4 regions of the Streptomyces sp. NPDC001348 genome follow, and region 2 is predicted to be linked to each of the others. Evidence: riboswitches for the same ligand, from Rfam matches in the RefSeq annotation. Region 2 holds a riboswitch; each other region holds the start of a gene.
The links. Region 2 has a riboswitch for cyclic di-AMP ahead of ACWC21_RS06665 (M23 family metallopeptidase). Riboswitches for the same ligand answer to the same signal wherever they lie in the genome.
Positions count from the first base shown of each region.

Region 1: linked by a shared signal. The riboswitch ahead of ACWC21_RS26360 (M23 family metallopeptidase) and the one ahead of ACWC21_RS06665 (M23 family metallopeptidase) in region 2 are both predicted to bind cyclic di-AMP.
Region 3: linked by a shared signal. The riboswitch ahead of ACWC21_RS21110 (transglycosylase family protein) and the one ahead of ACWC21_RS06665 (M23 family metallopeptidase) in region 2 are both predicted to bind cyclic di-AMP.
Region 4: linked by a shared signal. The riboswitch ahead of ACWC21_RS31660 (NlpC/P60 family protein) and the one ahead of ACWC21_RS06665 (M23 family metallopeptidase) in region 2 are both predicted to bind cyclic di-AMP.

Region 1 covers NZ_JBSFIK010000027.1:118,579-123,465, forward strand. The annotation lists gene ACWC21_RS26355 (M16 family metallopeptidase) at 1-1,127, shown strand, start outside; cyclic di-AMP (ydaO/yuaA leader) riboswitch at 1,387-1,548, shown strand; gene ACWC21_RS26360 (M23 family metallopeptidase) at 1,562-2,332, shown strand; gene ACWC21_RS26365 (GntR family transcriptional regulator) at 2,552-3,247, shown strand; gene ACWC21_RS26370 (HPr family phosphocarrier protein) at 3,396-3,677, opposite strand; partial or broken gene ACWC21_RS26375 (bifunctional acetate--CoA ligase family protein/GNAT family N-acetyltransferase) at 3,871-4,887, shown strand, end outside.
Region 2 covers NZ_JBSFIK010000004.1:312,651-317,537, reverse strand. The annotation lists gene ACWC21_RS06670 (aldo/keto reductase) at 1-540, opposite strand, end outside; gene ACWC21_RS06665 (M23 family metallopeptidase) at 613-1,644, opposite strand; cyclic di-AMP (ydaO/yuaA leader) riboswitch at 1,656-1,821, opposite strand; tRNA gene ACWC21_RS06660 (tRNA-Met) at 2,047-2,120, opposite strand; gene ACWC21_RS06655 (dihydrofolate reductase family protein) at 2,234-3,364, opposite strand; gene ACWC21_RS06650 (MarR family winged helix-turn-helix transcriptional regulator) at 3,453-3,971, shown strand; gene ACWC21_RS06645 (GTP cyclohydrolase II) at 4,110-4,751, shown strand; partial or broken gene ACWC21_RS06640 (ABC transporter ATP-binding protein) at 4,810-4,887, opposite strand, start outside.
Region 3 covers NZ_JBSFIK010000019.1:85,841-90,727, reverse strand. The annotation lists gene ACWC21_RS21120 (cytochrome P450 family protein) at 1-711, shown strand, start outside; gene ACWC21_RS21115 (transglycosylase family protein) at 884-1,909, shown strand; cyclic di-AMP (ydaO/yuaA leader) riboswitch at 2,098-2,282, shown strand; gene ACWC21_RS21110 (transglycosylase family protein) at 2,287-2,982, shown strand; gene eno (phosphopyruvate hydratase) at 3,286-4,587, shown strand; gene ACWC21_RS21100 (FtsB family cell division protein) at 4,721-4,887, shown strand, end outside.
Region 4 covers NZ_JBSFIK010000038.1:83,569-88,455, reverse strand. The annotation lists gene ACWC21_RS31670 (hypothetical protein) at 4-357, shown strand; gene ACWC21_RS31665 (tellurite resistance/C4-dicarboxylate transporter family protein) at 335-1,291, opposite strand; gene ACWC21_RS31660 (NlpC/P60 family protein) at 1,318-2,490, opposite strand; cyclic di-AMP (ydaO/yuaA leader) riboswitch at 2,499-2,651, opposite strand; gene pcrA (DNA helicase PcrA) at 2,904-4,887, shown strand, end outside.

The sequences.
Region 1 (4,887 bases), on a different contig from region 2:
TCGCCGCCGAGCTCGAGCGGGCGGGTGCCACGCTCGACGCGCACGCCGACCACCCCGGCGTCCGCCTCAGCCTGGAGGTTCCCGCCTCCCGCCTGGCCAAGGGGCTCGGGCTGCTGGCCGACGCCCTCAGGGCGCCCGCGTTCGCCGACGACGAGGTCGAGCGGCTGGTGCGCAACCGTCTCGACGAGATCCCGCACGAGCTGGCCAACCCCTCCCGCCGCGCAGCCAAGGAGCTGTCCCGGCAGCTCTTCCCGCCGACCTCGCGGATGTCCCGGCCGCGCCAGGGCACCGAGGACACCGTCGCCAAGATCGACTCGGCGGCCGTCCGCGCCTTCTACGACCGGCACGTGCGGCCCGCCACCGCCACCGCCGTGGTGGTGGGCGACCTGACCGGCATCGATCTGGACGCACTGCTCGGCGAGACCCTGGGCGTCTGGCAGGGCTCCTCGGCCCAGCCCCGCCCGGTGCCGCCGGTGACCGCCGACGACACCGGACGCGTCGTCATCGTCGACCGCCCGGGCGCCGTCCAGACCCAGCTGCTCATCGGCCGCGTCGGCCCCGACCGGCACGACCGGGTGTGGCCCGCCCAGGTGCTCGGCACCTACTGCCTCGGCGGCACCCTCACCTCCCGCCTCGACCGTGTGCTGCGCGAGGAGAAGGGCTACACCTACGGTGTGCGCGCGTTCGGGCAGGTTCTGAGGTCCGGCCCCGAGGGCGACGGCGCCTCGATGCTCGCCATCAGCGGCTCCGTTGACACCCCGAACACCGGTCCCGCGCTGCAGGACCTGTGGACGGTGCTGCGCACGCTCGCCGCCGAGGGGCTCACCGACGCGGAGCGCGACGTGGCCGTGCAGAACCTCGTCGGGGTGGCGCCGCTGAAGTACGAGACGGCCGCCGCCGTGGCGAGCACGCTGGCCGACCAGGTCGAGCAGCACCTGCCCGACGACTTCCAGGCGACGCTTTACCGGCAGCTCGCCGCCACCGGCACGGTGGAGGCGACCGCGGCGGTCGTCAACGCCTTCCCGGTGGACCGTCTGGTGACCGTCCTGGTCGGGGACGCGGCGCAGATCAAGGAGCCCGTCGAGGCGCTCGGCGTCGGCGAGGTCTCCGTCGTGGCCGCCGAGTAGCCGACAGGGCTCGGCGGGAACGGCAGCCGAGCGGCGGTCGCGGCAGCGGCACGCGCGCGTGGGGCCCTGGTGACCGATGGATCGCCAGGGCCCCACGGTGTTCCCGAAAGTCCTCGCAGGATGTCCGAATTGAGGCAGAGGTTGCCTGTCTGCCCTGTGGGATGCGCTACAAAAACCCTGTCGCGTTTGAGGATTGAAAGGCGCGCCGCTTAGCGTCGTCCGGGCTGTTCGTCAGGCATCGCGCCGCACCCGCGGCACCGGACAGTCATCGCCGAGTCCCCGTACGGCGCGAGCCAGGGGAGCCGGGGACCCATCGTCCCTTGGGGTGAATCGGACGCCCGCGCACACCGCGAGGGGGTCCGTAGGAGACCTTCCTGCTCCGAACCCGTCAGCTAACCCGGTAGGCGAGAAGGAAGGAAAGGACCAGCCACTTCATGGCGTTCACCCGCGCCACCGGGAAGCACCGCCGTCCCAGCCGGATGCACCGCACCACCGCCCGCGCCGCGGGCGTCGCGGCCCTCGCCACCACGGGCGCGATCGGCGCCCTCGCCGCCCCGGCGCTCGCCGCCGAGCCCGCGCCCGCGCCCGAGCAGACCGCCCTCACCCCGGTCATCACCATCAGCGACTCGGTCCCCGAGCAGATCGACGCCCAGGCCACCGCCCAGAAGGAGGCCGCCCAGCTGAAGGCGGCCGAGGAGGCCGCGCGCAAGAAGGCCGCCGAGCAGGCGAGGAAGGCACGCGAGGCGGCCCAGGAGGCCAAGGCACGGGCGGCCCGTGCGGCCGAGCGCAAGCGGCTGAACGCGTTCGTCGCGCCGATCACCGACTCGTACGTCTCCACCGGCTACCAGGCCAGCAGCTCCCTGTGGTCGTCGGGCTCGCACACCGGTATCGACTTCCACGCCGCGAGCGGCACCGCCGTCCACGCGGTCGGCTCCGGCACCGTGGTGTCCACCGGCTGGGGCGGGGCGTACGGCAACCAGATCGTGATCAAGATGGCCGACGGCATGTACACCCAGTACGGCCACCTGTCGTCCATCGGCGTCTCGGTCGGTCAGAAGGTCACCCCGGGCCAGCAGATCGGTCTGTCCGGCTCGACCGGCAACACCACCGGGCCGCACCTCCACTTCGAGGCCCGCACCGGCCCGGACTACGGTTCGGACGTCGACCCCATCGCCTACCTCCGCAAGCACGGCGTGAACGTCTGACCCGAATCGCCCCCAGGAACCCCGAGATCCACCCCCCCACCCGAAGCCCCGGCCCGAGAGCCGGGGCTTTCGTGGTTTCCGCACCTCTGCACCGGCCTTCACTGTCCAAAAAAACTCCATGGATTCCGGCCCGCCGTCGGAAATTCGCACGCATTGGAATAGAGTCACGGAACGGGCGTCAGTCGGCGGCGTTTCACGGGGATTATGGCGGAGGTCGGTATGCGTATTCCGGCGCACTCGGTATGCACGGCGATCCGGGACGACATCGTGGCCGGTGTCTACGCGCGCGGCAGCCGGCTCACCGAGGAACTCCTCGCCCGCCGCTACGGCGTCTCGCGCGTCCCCGTCCGGGAGGCCCTGCGCACCCTGGAGGCCGAGGGCTTCGTGGTGACCCGGCGGCACGCGGGCGCGTGCGTCGCCGAACCGACCGAGCAGGAGGCCGCCGACCTGCTGGACATGCGCGTGCTGATGGAGCCGCTGGGCGCCGCCCGCGCCGCCCAGCGGCGCACGGAGGCCCATCTCAAGGTGCTGCGCGGCCTGGTGAGACTCGGCCAGGAGCGGGCCCGCAGGGGCAGCAGCGAGGACCTGCGCTCCCTGGGCGGCTGGTTCCACGAGACGCTAGCCCAGGCCTCCGGCAGCCACGCGCTGACCTCCGTGCTCACCCAGCTGCGGCACAAGATCGCCTGGATGTACGCGGTGGAGGCACCCGCCGACCCGGTGGAGTCCTGGGTGGAGCACGGCGCCATCGTGGACGCGGTGGCGCGCGGCGACGGCGAGCGCGCGCGGGCGATCACGGCGCTGCACACCGAGCGGGCGACGGCCGCCCACCGGCTGCGTTTCCCGGGCACCGCCGACCGCCCGGAACGTGTGAGGGCTTCGCAACAAGCCGTAAACATGCCGAGCCTGCGGAATTAACACGGGCACCGTATACAAAGAAGAACAATTCGGCGGGGTGTATTTTCCGTGCTCGAATTCCTGGTGTGCGGAGAATTCCAGGTGAAACGGCGGAGCCGCGCCGCCCGAAAGGGGCGACGCGGCTCCGCCGTTCTGCGCGGTCCGTGGTTCAGACGGTCTCGGGCAGCTCCTCGAGCCCCTCGGAGACCAGCTTCGCCAGACGGTCCAGGGCGGCGTCCGCGCCCTCGGCGTCGGAGGCGAGCACGATCTCCTCGCCGCCCTGGGCGCCGAGGCCGAGGACGGCCAGCATGGAGGCCGCGTTGACCGGAGTGCCGCCGGTCTTGGCGATCGTCACCGGCACGCCTGCGGCCGTGGCGGCTCGGACGAAGATGGAGGCGGGGCGGGCGTGGAGGCCCTCGGCCCAGCCGACGTTGACGCGGCGCTCAGCCATGTGTTGCTGCCCTTCAGTTCTCGGTGTTGCCTAGACCGCTCTGTTGTCTAGACCAGTTTCCCATATTCACGAAGCGTCCCCGGACGGTGCTTCGTCCCGTCCGGAGCCGGTGTCGGATCGCGGCCTCGATCCGACACCGTCCTCCACAGACTGCCTCGCGCCGCTGTCGGACGCGAGCCGTACTCTGGGGCCCATGCAGACCCCGGCGGACCGGCAGGACCGGCACGAGTACCCCGCCCACTGGGAGGCGGACGTGGTGCTGCGCGACGGCGGTACCGCGCGCATCCGGCCGATCACCGTCGATGACGCCGACCGGCTGGTCAGCTTCTACGAACAGGTCTCGGACGAGTCGAAGTACTACCGCTTCTTCGCTCCGTACCCGCGCCTGTCCGCCAAGGACGTCCACCGCTTCACGCACCACGACTTTGTGGACCGGGTGGGACTCGCGGCCACGGTCGGCGGCGAGTTCATCGCCACCGTACGCTATGACCGCATCGGCGCCGACGGCATGCCCGCCTCCGCGCCCTCCGACGAGGCCGAGGTCGCCTTCCTGGTGCAGGACGCGCACCAGGGCCGCGGGGTCGCCTCCGCCCTGCTGGAACACATCGGGGCCGTCGCGCGCGAGCGCGGTATCCGCCGGTTCGCCGCCGAGGTGCTGCCCGCCAACACCAAGATGATCAAGGTGTTCACGGACGCCGGGTACACCCAGAAACGCAGCTTCGAAGACGGCGTCGTACGCCTGGAGTTCGACCTCGAACCCACGGACCGCTCGCTCGCCGTCCAGCAGGCGCGGGAGCAGCGTGCCGAGGCCCGTTCGGTCCGGCGGCTGCTGGTGCCGGGGGCGGTCGCCGTGGTCGGCGTCGGCCGCACGCCCGGGGGCGTGGGGCGCGGTGTCCTGGGCAACATCCGGGCCGCCGGCTACACCGGACACCTGTACGCCGTGAACCGGGCCTTCCCCGAGGACCTGAAGGAGGTCGACGGCGTGCCCGCGCACCGTTCGGTGCGGGACGTCGACGGCCCCGTGGACCTGGCCGTGGTGGCCGTGCCCGCCGAGCACGTGCCCGAGGTGGTCGCCGAGTGCGGCGAGCACGGTGTGCAGGGCCTCGTCGTGGTCTCCGCCGGGTACGCGGAGGCCGGGCCCGACGGACGCGAGCGGCAGCGAGCGCTCGTCAGGCAGGCCCGCACGTACGGCATGCGGATCATCGGGCCC
Region 2 (4,887 bases):
GAGCGCCACGTACCGGGCGAGGCCCTCGCGCTCGGAGAAGTCCAGGGACTCCTGGAGGCGCCCGGGGGTGATGTTCGAGGCCGCGATGTAGCGGACCTTGCCCGCCCTGACCAGTTCGTCGAGCGCGCCGATGATCTCCTCGACGGGGACCTCGGTCTTGTCGAAGTGGGTGTAGTACAGGTCGATGTGGTCGGTGCCGAGGCGGCGCAGGGACGCGTCGGCCGCGGCCTTGATGTTGTCGGCGGTCAGGCCCTGGTACTCGGGGTGCTGGCTGACCTTGGTGGCGATGACGACGTCGGAACGGTTGCCGCGGGCCTTCACCCAGTTGCCGATGATGGTCTCGGACTCACCGCCCTCGTTGCCGTCGACCCACGCCGAGTACGAGTCGGCGGTGTCGATGAAGTTGCCGCCGGCGGCCGTGTAGGCGTCCAGGACGGCGAAGGACTGTGCCTCGTCGGCGGTCCAGCCGAAGACGTTGCCGCCGAGGGAGAGCGGGAAGACCTCGAGGTCGGAGTGGCCGAGCTTGCGAAGGGAAGTCATGTCTCTCTTCAACAACCGGTCCGGTAGCTCGCATTCCGCTTCACGGGCGCCGCATGGGCGCCCGTGGACGCGTCAGGGGTTGAGGCCCTTGCCGTGCAGCCACGCCATCGGGTCGACGGCGGTGGCCTGGCCGCCGAGGTGGACCTCGAGGTGGAGGTGCGGGCCGGTGACGTTGCCGGTGGCGCCGACACGGCCGATGACCTCACCGGTGGCGACCTTCTGGCCGACCTTCACGTTGATCGAGGACTGGTGGCAGAACCACAGCTCCGTGCCGTCGTCGAGGGTGAGGATGGTGCGGTAGCCGTACGCTCCGGCCCAGCCCGCCTCGGTGACCGTGCCGCTGTGGATGGCCTTGATGAGGGTGCCGGTCGGCGCCGCGAAGTCCAGGCCGGTGTGGTAGCCGGAGGACCACATGGAGCCCGGCTGGCCGAAGGTGCCGGTGAGCGTGTACGAGGAGGTGGGCAGCGTGTACTGCTTGGCCAGCGCGGCGAGGCGGTCGGCCTCGGCCTGCTTCGCCACGGCGGCCTTCGCCTTCTCCTTGGCGGCGGCGGCCTGGACCGCGGCTGTCTTCTCCGCCCTGGCGGCCGCGTCCGCGGACTGCTTCCCGGCGGCGGCCACCGCTGCGGCGGTGGCCTTGCCTACGACCTGGCTCTTCTGCAGCTCGGCCTGGGCCATGATCCGGTTGCGCAGGGCCTCACCGGCGTCGGTGCCGCCCTGGTCGCTGTCGGCGGTCGCCACGCCGACGTCGGTCAGGCTGGCCGCGGTGGCCTTCGCGCCGCCCCCGTCCTCGCCCAGCAGGGAGCTGACGGAGGACATGTCGGGCAGGGATATGGACACCGGCGGCTTGCCGGTGTTGGCACTGGCGATGCCGCCCGCGCCCACGGCGGCGATGACGCCGACGCCCAGAACGGTGGAGCTGCGGGCGAATCCCCCGCCGCGCTGCTTGCTGACCCGGTGCCGGCCGCGTTCCGGGCGGAGGGACTCCTCGGTGGGGTTCCACTCCTCCCAGGGACCCTCGTCGGTGCGGTACTCGCCGTAGCCGAAGGTGTCGGTGCGCTGGCTCGGCACGAACGGGGCTGTGGGGGCAGGCCGGTTGGACGCCACGCGGGCGTGCTCCTTTCCTTCCGTAACGCCTACCGGGTTAGCTGACGGGTTCGGAGCAGGAAGGTCTCCTACGCGCGTATACCGATCGTGAACTCGACGAGCTCACAAGGGCATTCGCGTGATTCACCCCAAGTGGTGGTTCCCCGGTTCCCTTTCGGGATTCGGCGCGTGCGCACGGAGCCGCCTCGGGTGACGGCTGGGACGACCGCGCGTTATCGAACGTTAATGGTCCTACCCGTCGGTTTCCAAGGGATCCAGCTTGATCATTCATGTCTTCACAGGGGAACTTACGCACCATGACCGGTGAAAACAGGGCGAGTTGACCGCCGCACGGGTGCCGTCGGGGGGCACAAACACCCAGGGCCGGAATCCATGTGCTGGATTCCGGCCCTGAGCCTTCAGTAGCGGGGACAGGATTTGAACCTGCGACCTCTGGGTTATGAGCCCAGCGAGCTACCGAGCTGCTCCACCCCGCGTCGTTGTGTCACCAGTGTACGCCATGCGCGGGGCGCCTCGCACACACCTTTGCGACCAGGGCGTTTTCCGTGTCCCCCGGAGCCGGGGGGAGCCGGGTGGGGTGGAGCCGGGTTCAGGCCGGCAGGTGCCGGTTCGGCGCCTTCGCCGCCGTCTCGCACTCCGGCACCACGACCACGTCCACGCCCCCGGCCGCCAGCAGCCCGCTCCCGTCGGCCCCGGTGACGAACGTGTCCGGCTCCCGCCATGCCGTGACCACCCGCCGCACCCCCGCGTCGAGGATCAGCCGGGCACACGGCGCCGGCCGGGAGGCCCGCCGGGCGCACGGTTCGAGACTGCTGTACACCGTGGCGCCGGCCAGCCGGGGGTCGTCGGGCCGGATCCTGGCCAGCGCCGCCTCCTCCGCGTGGACCACGGGGTCGCCGCCTTCGCGTGAGTGGCCGCGGGCGAGCTCCGTGCCGTCGGCGGCCACGACCACCGCCCCGACGCTGAACGCCGTCTCCGAGGGCGGGCACAGTGCGGCCAGCTCGCAGGCGATCCGCAGCCAGTGGCGGTCGGCGGGGGCGGCCGAGGGGCCGGTGCCGGGTGCGGTCGGCTCGTAGCGCATCAGGACGACGTCCTCGATACGGCGGGTCTCCAGCAGCCGCAGACGGCCGGCCTGGTAGCCGCCGGGGCCGAAGAGGCGGGGGGCGGCCGGGTCGCCGACCAGGAGGGGCGCCAGGACGAGCTGCAGTTCGTCGGCCAGGCCCTGCCGCAGCAGCTGGGTGTGGATGGTGCCGCCGCCCTCGACCATCAGACGGCGCACTCCGCGCACCGCGTAGAGGTGTTCGAGCAGTGCGGGCCAGTCGAGGTCGGGGCCCAGGGGGACGATGTCGGCCGCAAGGCGCAGGGCGTGGGCCCGCTCGACACCGTCGTCCGTGGTGTACACCACCTTCTCGCCGCCGGTGTGCCAGAAGTTCGCGTCCGGGTCCAGGTCGCCGGAGCCGCTGACGGTGACCTTGAGGGGGTACTCCGCCTGCCCGGCGGCGAGCCGGGCCGCCCGGCGCTCGGGCGAGTTGACCAGCAGGCGCGGGTTGTCGGCGCGAATGGTGCCGGCGCCGACCAGGATCGCGTCGACGGACGCCCGTACCTCGTCGACCCGGTCGAAGTCGGCCGGGCTGGACAGCAGCAGCCGGTCGGGGCCGGTGTCGTCGAGGTACCCGTCGAGGGACACGGCGGCGGACAGCAGGACGTACGGACGGGGCATCGACGCGCTCTCTTCGGGAGGCGGGCAGGTGTGGACCCGGCGAACCCGGGGTCTTGGTTCAAGTTTGAAACAAACTTACACTGGTGACATGACGACCCGCTGGCTCACCCCCGAGGAGCAGCGCGCCTGGCGCGCGTACGTGGCCGCGACCCATCTCCTGGAGGACGCGCTGGACCGGCAGCTCCAGCAGGACGCGGGCATGCCCCACCTTTACTACTCCATCCTGGCCACCCTTTCCGAGACGCCGGACCGCCGGCTGCGGATGACCGACCTCGCCGAGGCACTGAAGATCACCCGGAGCCGGCTGACCTACGCGGTGACGCGCCTGGAGAAGGACGCCCTGGTGCGGCGCGAGAACTGCCGCTGGGACAAGCGGGGCAGCATCGCCGCCCTGACCGACGAGGGGATGGCCGTGCTCGAGCGCGCGGCGCCGGGCCATGTCGAGACGGTACGGGCGTCACTGTTCGACCACCTCGCACCTGAGCAGGTGGAGCAGCTCGAGGAGATCTGCGGGGGGATCGTGCGGGCGCTCCAGGGCGACGGGACGGCCCGGCCGGCACCCGACGAGGTGCCCTGGCGACGCCGTTCCTCCCCGCCCTGTTCCTGACCGGATCCCGGCGGCCGGACCGCGAACGACCCGTTGCCCATTGCTTAAAAATTGAAGCATGTAGTAGGGTCCCCGACGTGGAACTGCTTCAAATCTGAAGCAGAACCCGGCCCTGACCACCGGACCCGGAGAACCCGCATGCCCGACACCCCCGCCGCCACCCCGCGCGCCCGCGTCCGGGTACCGCTGCGCTTCCACGACGGCTACGGCGTCGACGCCGACCTCGTCACCTTCCACGGCCTGACCGACGGCCAGGAGCACGTGGCCGTCGTCCTCGGCACCCCCGCCCCCGGCACCGTCCCGCTCGTCCGCCTGCACTCCGAGTGCCTGACCGGGGACGTCTTCGGCTCGGCCCGCTGCGACTGCGGTCCCCAGCTGCGCGAGGCGGTCGAACGCATCGCCGACCGCGGCGGCGTCCTGCTCTACCTCCGTCAGGAGGGCCGCGGCATCGGCCTCTACAACAAGCTCGACGCGTACGCCCTGCAGGACCAGGGCCTCGACACCTACGAGGCCAACGCCGCGCTCGGTCTGCCGGAGGACGCCCGCGACTACACGGCGGCCGGCCAGATGCTCCGCGCGCTGGGCATCACGGAGCTGGACCTGCTCTCCAACAACCCCGACAAGGCCGACCAGCTGCGCGGCCTGGGCATCGACGTGCGCGACCGGGTGCCCACCGGGGTCTTCACCACCACGCACAACGTGCGCTACCTGCGGGCCAAGGTGCTGCAGACCCAGCACACCCTGCCGCTCGCGGAGTTGACGGAACTCGGCGTGGGCTGAGCACCCCGACCGCACAGCACTCCCCCGACCGCACAGCGCTCACCCGGACGGACCGCGTTCAGCCGACCGGCATCTCCTCGTCCGCGAGGTGGTCGTCGGCCCGGACCAGAGCGGCGTAGCGGCCCTGCCTGAGCAG
Region 3 (4,887 bases), on a different contig from region 2:
GTGGCACGGTCGGTGAAGAAGATGCGGGGCTACCTGGCCGAGCTGATCCACAAGAAGCGGGAGGCGCTCCCGGCCGAGCCGGCCCCGGGCGAGGACCTCATCTCCGGTCTCATCCGCGCCTCCGACCACGGTGAGCACCTCACCGAGAACGAGGCCGCCGCCATGGCGTTCATCCTTCTGTTCGCCGGTTTCGAGACCACGGTCAACCTGATCGGCAACGGCACGTACGCCCTTCTCACCCACCCCGCACAGCGGCAGCGGCTGCAGTCCTCCCTCGAACGCGGTGAACGGGACCTGCTGGAGACCGGGGTCGAGGAACTCCTGCGCTATGACGGCCCGGTGGAGCTGGCCACCTGGCGATTCGCCACCCGGCCCCTCACCATCGGCGGACAGGACATCGCACCCGGCGACCCCGTCCTCGTGGTGCTGGCGGCGGCGGACCGGGATCCCGAGCGGTTCGCCGACCCGGACGTCCTCGACCTCGCACGCCGTGACAATCAGCACCTCGGCTACGGCCACGGCATCCACTACTGCCTCGGCGCCCCGCTCGCCCGGCTGGAGGCCCAGACCGCGCTCGCCACCCTCCTCACCCGTGTCCCCGACCTCCGACTCGCGGTGGAAGAAACCGATTTGCGCTGGCGCGGCGGACTCATCATGCGTGGACTACGCACCTTGCCCGTGGAGTTCACACCCCGTCCCGCAATCGGCTGAAAAGCAGTACAGCCATCACAAGAAGTGACCGGTGTTCAACTCTGTGATCTTCACGTGATCTGCGCGGCATTAACTTGTGACAAGTGATCGTCTGCCGATACGTTCACTCGTCAGCGCGGTCCCTCACGGTATTCGCCGCGCTGGTCACCGCTGTCTTGCGAAAGGTCACCGCATGCTCTCCGGGAACGGTCGCCACCGTCGCCCCCGTCAGGCTCCGGCTCTCCTCGTCGCGGCCGGAGTGACCGGCTCCGCAATCGCCATCCCGCTGCTGGGCGCATCCGCCGCGAACGCGGCCGACGGGACCACGTGGGACAAGGTCGCCGACTGCGAGAGCGGCGGATCCTGGAGCGCCAACACCGGCAACGGCTACTACGGCGGCCTGCAGATCTCCCAGGACGACTGGGACGGCCACGGCGGTCTGGACTACGCCGCCAGCCCCGAAGAGGCCAGTCGCTCCCAGCAGATCGCCGTCGCCGAGAAGATCCTCGCCGACCGGGGCACCAAGCCCTGGGCCACCTGTGCCCTGCTTTCCGGTCTCACGTCGAATTCCGGTTCGGTGGACGTCGACACGGGCGTCGGAAACTCCGGATCATCCGGTTCCGTCGACTCCTCCGGTTCCTCCGGTTCATCCGGTTCCTCCGGTTCCGAGGGTTCTGCGTCCGGGAATTCTTCGGATTCCCCGAATTCCTCGTCCGGTTCGTCCGCGTCGCCCGATTCCGGCTCCTCGCCGGACGCCTCGCCCTCGCCGGATTCGGGCAAGGGTGCCGACGCCGCGGGCCGTTCCTCCGGCTCCGGCAAGTCGGATGATTCGGACAAGTCGACATCCGCCGGCTCCGGGGATGCGCAGAGCGGTGGCGGTGCGTCCGCGGCGAGCCCCGAGGCTGACGACTCGGACAATTCGTGGCAGAGCGGAGGTTCTTGGAGCCTCGTCGACACCGGGGCGATCAGTGGTGGCCGCCATCGGGGTGACATCGCGGATGAAAACGTGACAAAAAGCCGGACGACCCCTTCCTCCGGCCGTCACGCCGCACGCGGCTACACCGTCCGCACCGGCGACACCCTTGCCTCCATCGCCGACTCCCTTGACCTCGAGGGCGGTTGGCGGGCGCTCTACTCCGCCAACAAGGACGCCATCGGGACCGACCCGAATAACATCGCCCCCGGTCAGACGCTGGAACTCAGCACTCAAAACGGTTGATACAGGGGAGACTTGACGACCCCTTTTGGGCTTGATGTCCGGTTTGGTGAAAGTGTGGGATGAGTCTCAGAAGCCCTGATCGTCTTTGAAATTCGACGGATCGCGTGTCTACGGTCATGACCGCTCGCCAACGCGGGCCCCGGCTGCCGCAACGCCGAATCCTGCCAGCGGCCGCCCGGGAACAGTCGTCGCGTCAAGCGCCGTAGGCAGGAGCGGGGGACCCAAGGTAGGCGCCGGGCCCGAAGGTCGACAGACCGACGGGAACGGCTAGGGGTGGAGCCGCGTCTCGCACGAGAACCACGCGAGGTGCGGCCGGGCAACTCAACCGGCCCGAACCCGACAGCTCACCTCGCAGGCGTCGGTGAGGGGATCGATCCATGCTGTTTTCCGGCAAGGGCATGCACCGTCGTCCGTCCAAGGCCGTCCGCGCCATCGCTGTCGCCGGTGTCACCGGCGCCGCCGTCGCCGCCCCGCTGATGGCGTCCGGCACCGCCTCCGCCGCCACCGCCTCCGAGTGGGACGCGGTCGCCCAGTGCGAGTCCGGCGGCAACTGGTCCATCAACACCGGCAACGGCTACTACGGCGGCCTGCAGTTCTCCGCCTCCACCTGGGCCGCCTACGGCGGCACCCAGTACGCCCCCCAGGCCAACCAGGCCTCCAAGGCCCAGCAGATCTCCGTCGCCGAGAAGGTCCTCGCCGCACAGGGCAAGGGTGCCTGGCCGGTCTGCGGCAAGGGACTGTCCGGCGCCACGTACAGCGGCTCGAGCAGCTCCAGCGGCTCGTCGAGCTCCGCCGGCTCCTCGTCGAACGGCACCACCACCCGCTCGACCGACCAGCAGGCCGCCAACCGCTCCGAGGTGCGGTCGACGCCCAAGAAGACCGTCACCACCCCGACCGGCAAGAAGGTCGAGAAGGGCGACGGCGAGTACAAGGTCGTCACGGGTGACACCCTCAGCTCGATCGCCGCGAAGCACCACGTCGCCGGCGGCTGGGAGAAGCTGTTCCAGCTCAACAAGGACATCATCGACGACGCCAACGTCATCTACCCGGGTCAGCAGCTGCACCTGAAGTGACACCTGGCTCGTATCCGAACCACAGCGCCCTCATGGCCGCGGCCCCCACAGTGGCGGTCATATGAGGGCCTGCCGCCCTCACGGGCACCCCGCCCCGGTGCGTGTTCCCCCGTACGCACCGGGGCGGGGTTTTTCGTTCCCTCCGGGTTCCTCTTCGCCTCACCCTTTGTTCCGGCAAGGAACAATGTGTACGGTCACCGTGTCCACGGGACGGTCGGTCGGCTGCCGACGCCCCGGGGACGGTTAGGCTCTAGTCGCAAGGCACACCAGCCCCGCACTTCCAGCGTCACATCCAAGAAGGAGATGCTCGTGCCGTCCATCGACGTCGTCGTAGCCCGGGAAATCCTGGACTCCCGAGGCAACCCCACGGTCGAGGTCGAGGTCGGCCTCGACGACGGCAGCACCGGTCGTGCCGCCGTCCCGTCCGGCGCCTCCACGGGCGCCTTCGAGGCCATCGAGCTCCGCGACGGTGACCCCAACCGCTACCTCGGCAAGGGCGTGGAGAAGGCCGTCCTCGCCGTCATCGAGCAGATCGGCCCGGAGCTGGTCGGCTACGACGCCACCGAGCAGCGCCTGATCGACCAGGCGATGTTCGACCTGGACGCCACCGACAACAAGGGCTCGCTCGGCGCCAACGCCATCCTCGGTGTCTCGCTCGCCGTCGCCCACGCCGCCTCCGAGGCCAGCGACCTCCCCCTCTTCCGCTACCTGGGCGGCCCGAACGCGCACCTGCTGCCGGTGCCGATGATGAACATCCTGAACGGCGGCTCGCACGCCGACTCCAACGTGGACATCCAGGAGTTCATGATCGCCCCGATCGGCGCGGAGTCCTTCTCCGAGGCGCTGCGCTGGGGTGCCGAGGTCTACCACACCCTGAAGAAGGTCCTGAAGTCCAAGGGCCTGTCCACCGGTCTCGGCGACGAGGGCGGCTTCGCCCCGAACCTGGAGTCCAACCGCGCCGCCCTCGACCTCATCCTCGAGGCGATCAAGCAGGCCGGCTACGTCCCGGGCGAGCAGATCGCGCTCGCGCTCGACGTCGCCGCGTCCGAGTTCTACAAGGACGGCAAGTACGAGTTCGAGGGCAAGTCCCGCTCCGCCGCCGAGATGACGGAGTACTACGAGGAGCTCGTCGCCTCCTACCCGCTGGTCTCCATCGAGGACCCGCTGTTCGAGGACGACTGGGCCGGCTGGAAGGTCATCACCGACAAGCTCGGCGACAAGGTCCAGCTGGTCGGCGACGACCTGTTCGTCACCAACCCGGAGCGCCTGGCCCGCGGCATCGAGGAGGGCACCGCCAACGCCCTGCTGGTCAAGGTCAACCAGATCGGCTCGCTGACCGAGACCCTGGACGCCGTCGAGCTGGCCCAGCGCAACGGCTTCAAGTGCATGATGTCCCACCGCTCCGGCGAGACCGAGGACGTCACCATCGCCGACCTGGCCGTCGCCACCAACTGCGGCCAGATCAAGACCGGCGCCCCGGCCCGCTCCGAGCGCGTCGCCAAGTACAACCAGCTGCTGCGCATCGAGGAGATCCTCGACGACGCGGCGGTGTACGCGGGCCGCAGCGCGTTCCCGCGCTTCAAGGGCGCGATCTCCAAGGGCTGACCCCAACCGGTCGACCCCGAGCAAGGTCTAGCCAGTCGTACGTACGTCCCCGTACCCGGTCCCGTACCGTGTCCGGGGACGTACGCACGTGGGAAGCACGCGTAGGAAGCACCCAGGGGAGGCGGAGAGCCAGATGGCCGCGAAGGAACGGGACCGTTTCTCCACCGCGACCAGGATCCGGCTGCTCGGCGAGCAGACCGCGGCCCGGGTCTACCGCTCCCAGACCAAACGGCAGGCCCGTCGCTCCCGGCTCACCAGCCGGGCCGCACTGCTCGCCCTCGTGGTCTGCACCATGGTGGT
Region 4 (4,887 bases), on a different contig from region 2:
CCCATGGACGTACTCATCCACCTCTTCATCGGCCTGCACATCATCGGCATCGCCGCGCTCCTCGGCGGCTTCCTGACCCAGATGAAGGCGATGGGCCGGGGCGAGGCCCGCTTCGTCCCCGGCATGCTGCACGGCGCCCTCACCATGCTGGTCACCGGTGTGATCCTGGTCGGGCTCAACCAGGCCGACGGCCATCACGTCGACAACATCAAGATCGGCGTGAAGCTGGCCCTGCTGATCGTGATCCTCGGGCTCGTCTACGTGAAACGGGACGAGGAGCGGGTGGACAAGCGCGTCTTCGGCCTGGTGGGCCTGCTCACCATGACGAACATCTTCATCGCCGTGCTGTGGACGTGATCGCGCCGACGACGGTCGCGAGCCACGCGGCCACCGAGATCCACACCAGCACCACCCCCGGGCCGCGCAGCCACGGGATCCCCAGGGCGGCGCCGACGGACAGCGCGGCGGTCGCCGTCATCCCCATCGGGAACACCGTCGACCAGCGGCGCACGTCGTAGCCCGGCCGCGGCCGGGCCGCCTCCGCGAGCAGCAGGACGGCGTAACAGGTCAGGTCCAGCACGAGCAGTGCGACGGTCACGGTACGCAGGACGTCCCGGTCGTCGCCGCTCCACAGATACAGGTGCGGGCCGTCGGCGGCGATCAGCCGCGCCCCGGCCAGCGCCGAGATGGCGAGCGCGCCGCCCGCGATCCACTGGTCCCCGGCGCCCTCGACCACCTGCCGCGGATCGAACCGGGCCAGGGCCGGCGCGTAGAACAGCAGTCCCAGCCAGAAGAGCACCAGCGCCGTGTGCGCGAGCCACGCCGTCGACGTCGCCTCGGCCAGCACGGCCGCCGCCACGGCGAGCGCCTGGGTGGCCACGCAGCCCATGAACGCCGTCCCCGGCATGCGCCGCCCCCAGTGCCGTAGGGCAGGGGCGAGCAGTACGGGCCAGAGCACGGCCGCCTGCGCGAGCAGCGCCTCGGCAAGGGCGTGCCGGCCGAGCAGGGAGAACCGGGTCCCCAGCACCGCGGTGCCGGCGACGGCGGTGAGCGCGCCCGGCGTCTCCGCCTCCGCCGCCCACCGCTCCCGCTCGAACACCAGTCGGGCGGTGAAGGCTGCCGCGAACCCCAGCCAGGCGGCACACGCCACCCCGAGGGCGATCCGCGACAGCACCGCGTGGCCCGCGAGCAGCAACCCCACCGACACGATCCCGGTCGCCATCACGGCGGCACCGCCCGCCGGTGAACGCCGGGCCCACCAGACGCGCAGGGGTGAGGAGGAGCCGGGCATGGGCCCGATGCCAGGGGCCCGGTGGCTCAGGCCGGTCGCACCACGCTGTGAATGATCGATTCGCCGCCGTAGTAGATCGACTCCTCGCGGACGTAGGCGCCGGGCTTGGGGGCGTGGATCATCATGCCGTTGCCGACGTAGATGCCGACGTGGCTGATGTCGTCGTAGAAGAAGACCAGATCACCGGGCCGGGCGTCGACGAGGGGGACCGTCGTGCCGGCGTCGACCTGGTCGTAGGTGGTGCGCGGCAGGCTGACGCCGGCGGCCCTCCAGGCGGCCTGGGTCAGACCGGAGCAGTCGTAGGAGCCGGGGCCGGTGGCGCCCCACACGTAGGGCTTGCCTATCTGGGCGCGGGCGAAGTCGATCGCCTTCGCGGCCTTGGTGGCGTACGAGGACGACGCATCCGTGGACGTCGAAGGGGATGCGGAAGGAGGGGCGGAGGGAGAGGTGGAGGGGGACGCGCCGGTGCCGGTGTCCTGGTCGGCCGCCCGCTCGGCCGCCTGCTGCTGCGCGAGCTCCGCCGCCTTGCGCGCGGCCTCCTCCCGCTGCCGCTTCTCGATCGCCGCGAGCCGGGCCTTCTCCTGGGCCGTCAGTGTGGAGAGCAGTTCGCGCGCGGTGGCGAGCTTCTTCTGGACGGTGGCCTTGGCGGTGTGCAGCTCGTTCTGCGACTCGGTCAGCGTCTCGAGGCTCGCGGTGGCCTCCTGCCGCTTCCTCATGGTCGCGGACTGCTCGGTGACGTAGTCGTCGACCGCGCCCTTTTCCCGGGAGGTCAGCCGGCTCATCAGCTGGGTCTGGTCGAAGTAGTCCTGCGGGGTGTCCGCGAGCAGGAAGGTGGCGGTGTCGGGGGCGGCGGCCCCGGTCCGGTACTGGGCCGCGGCGAACGAGCCCAGCTTCTCGCGCGCCTTGTTGAGTTTCTCCGTGCGCTTGGCGACCTCGTCGAGCAGGGAGTCGACGCGTCTGCGCTGCTTCCCGGTGTTCTCCTTGGCCGCGTTGTACTTGTCGGTCGCCGACTCCGCCTGGCGGTAGAGGGAGTCGACCTTCTTCTCGACCTCCTCCAGGCTCGGTCTGCCGTCGGCGGAGGGGGCGGCTTCGGCAGGCTGGGAGAGCAGGGCGACCGAGGTGAGGGCGGCGGTGGCGAGGGCGGGCTTGCGGATGCCCGCGACTCCCGTACCCGAGGGACGCTTGCGGTGCGACGCCAACGGAGGCGACTCCTTCCAGTGTTCCGCCTACCGGGTTAGCTGTCGGGTTCGGGCGGGTGGTTCGGAAGGGTTGCCCTACGGTCCTCGTCCTTGAGGGAGAACGGACCGATTCACCCCAGGTCTCGGTGTGGGTCCCCGGCTCCGGCTGGCGTGGGGGCGCGCGCCGGACTCGACGGAGGCCGCGCGGCCCGGCGACGTTCGCCGGTGGGGGTCGTGCGGCCTGCCAGGCACGGTAGCCAACTCGTGTGGCTCATGTGAAGGTTGATGCACGTTATGCCCGATAGATCTTATGATTTACGTAAGGTTTTTCGTCGAGGTGACGGTGCCGCTCCGGACCGTGAGCAACGGGAGGGCCGGTCATCTTTCCGGGGCGGCGGCCGGTTGTCGGTGGGGCGCCCTAGACTCGGAGAGCGATGAGCAGCCTCTTTGACGACAGCTTCCTGGCGGACCTCCAGGCCCCTCGCGGGCACGAGGAGGAGCCTCCGCCGCCGCCCGAGGACGATCACGCTCCGGAACCGGTTCCGGACGATCTGTTCGGTGGGAAGTTCGACGTGCCGCCGGACCGGGACTCCTACTACCGGGACGGCGCCCACCGGCCGGCCGTCGACGCGGCCGCGCTCCTGGAGGGGCTGAACGAGAACCAGCGCGCCGCCGTCGTCCACTCCGGCTCCCCGCTGCTCATCGTGGCAGGCGCCGGTTCCGGCAAGACCCGTGTGCTCACCCACCGCATCGCCCACCTGCTCGGCGAACGGGGCGTCCACCCGGGCCAGATCCTGGCGATCACCTTCACCAACAAGGCCGCCGGCGAGATGAAGGAGCGCGTCGAGCAGCTCGTCGGCCCGCGCGCCAACGCCATGTGGGTGATGACCTTCCACAGCGCATGCGTGCGCATCCTGCGCCGGGAGAGCAAGAAGCTCGGCTTCACGTCGTCGTTCTCGATCTACGACGCCGCCGACTCCAAGCGTCTGATGGCCCTGGTCTGCCGTGACCTGGACCTGGACCCGAAGCGCTTCCCGCCGAAGTCCTTCAGCGCCAAGATCTCCAACCTCAAGAACGAGCTGATCGACGAGGAGGACTTCGCCGCCCAGGCCACCGACGGCTTCGAGAAGACCCTCGCCCAGGCCTACGCCCTCTACCAGTCGCGGCTGCGCGAGGCCAACGCCCTCGACTTCGACGACCTGATCATGACGACGGTCAACCTGCTCCGCGCCTTCCCGGACGTCGCCGAGCACTACCGCCGCCGCTTCCGCCACGTCCTCGTCGACGAGTACCAGGACACCAACCACGCCCAGTACGCCCTCGTCCGCGAGCTCGTCGGCACCGCCGAGCACCCGGTGGACGTACCGCCCGGCCCGGACGACCTCCAGCCCGCCGAGCTGTGCGTGGTGGGTGACGCCGACCAGTCCATCTACGCCTTCCGCGGCGCGACCATCCGCAACATCCTCCAGTTCGAGGAGGACTACCCGGACGCGACGACGATCCTGCTGGAGCAGAACTACCGCTCCACCCAGACGATCCTCTCCGCGGCCAACGCCGTCATCGAGCGCAACGAGTCCCGCCGCCCCAAGAACCTGTGGACCAACGCCGGTACCGGCGCCCGCATCACGGGGTACGTGGCCGACACCGAGCACGACGAGGCGCAGTTCGTCGCCGACGAGATAGACCGCCTCACGGACGCCGGCGAGGCCAAGGCGGGCGACGTCGCCGTCTTCTACCGCACCAACGCCCAGTCCCGTGTCTTCGAAGAGGTCTTCATCCGCGTCGGCCTGCCCTACAAGGTGGTCGGCGGGGTCCGCTTCTACGAGCGCAAGGAGGTCCGGGACGTCCTGGCCTACCTGCGGGTCCTGGCCAACCCGGAGGACTCGGTGCCCCTGCGCCGCATCCTCAACGTGCCCAAGCGCGGCATCGGCGAGCGTGCCGAGGCGATGATCGACGCCCTCTCCCAGCGGGAGAAGATCAGCTTCCCGCAGGCGCTGAAGCGGGTCGATGAGGCGTACGGCATGGCGGCGCGGTCGACGAACGCCGTCAAGCGGTTCAACGTGCTGCTGGAGGAACTCCGTACGATCGTCGAGTCCGGCGCGGGCCCGGCGACCGTCCTGGAAGCCGTCCTCGAACGCACCGGCTACCTGGCCGAGTTGCAGGCCTCCACCGACCCGCAGGACGAGACCCGCATCGAGAACCTCCAGGAACTCGCGGCCGTGGCGCTCGAATTCGAGCAGGAACGCGGTGAGGGCGAGTCGGTGGGGCTGTCCGACTTCCTGGAGCAGGTCGCCCTGGTCGCCGACTCCGACCAGATCCCGGACGAGGAGGACGGCGACGGCGTCATCACGCTGATGACCCTGCACACCGCCAAGGGCCTGGAGTTCCCGGTGGTGTTCCTGACCGGCATGGAGGACG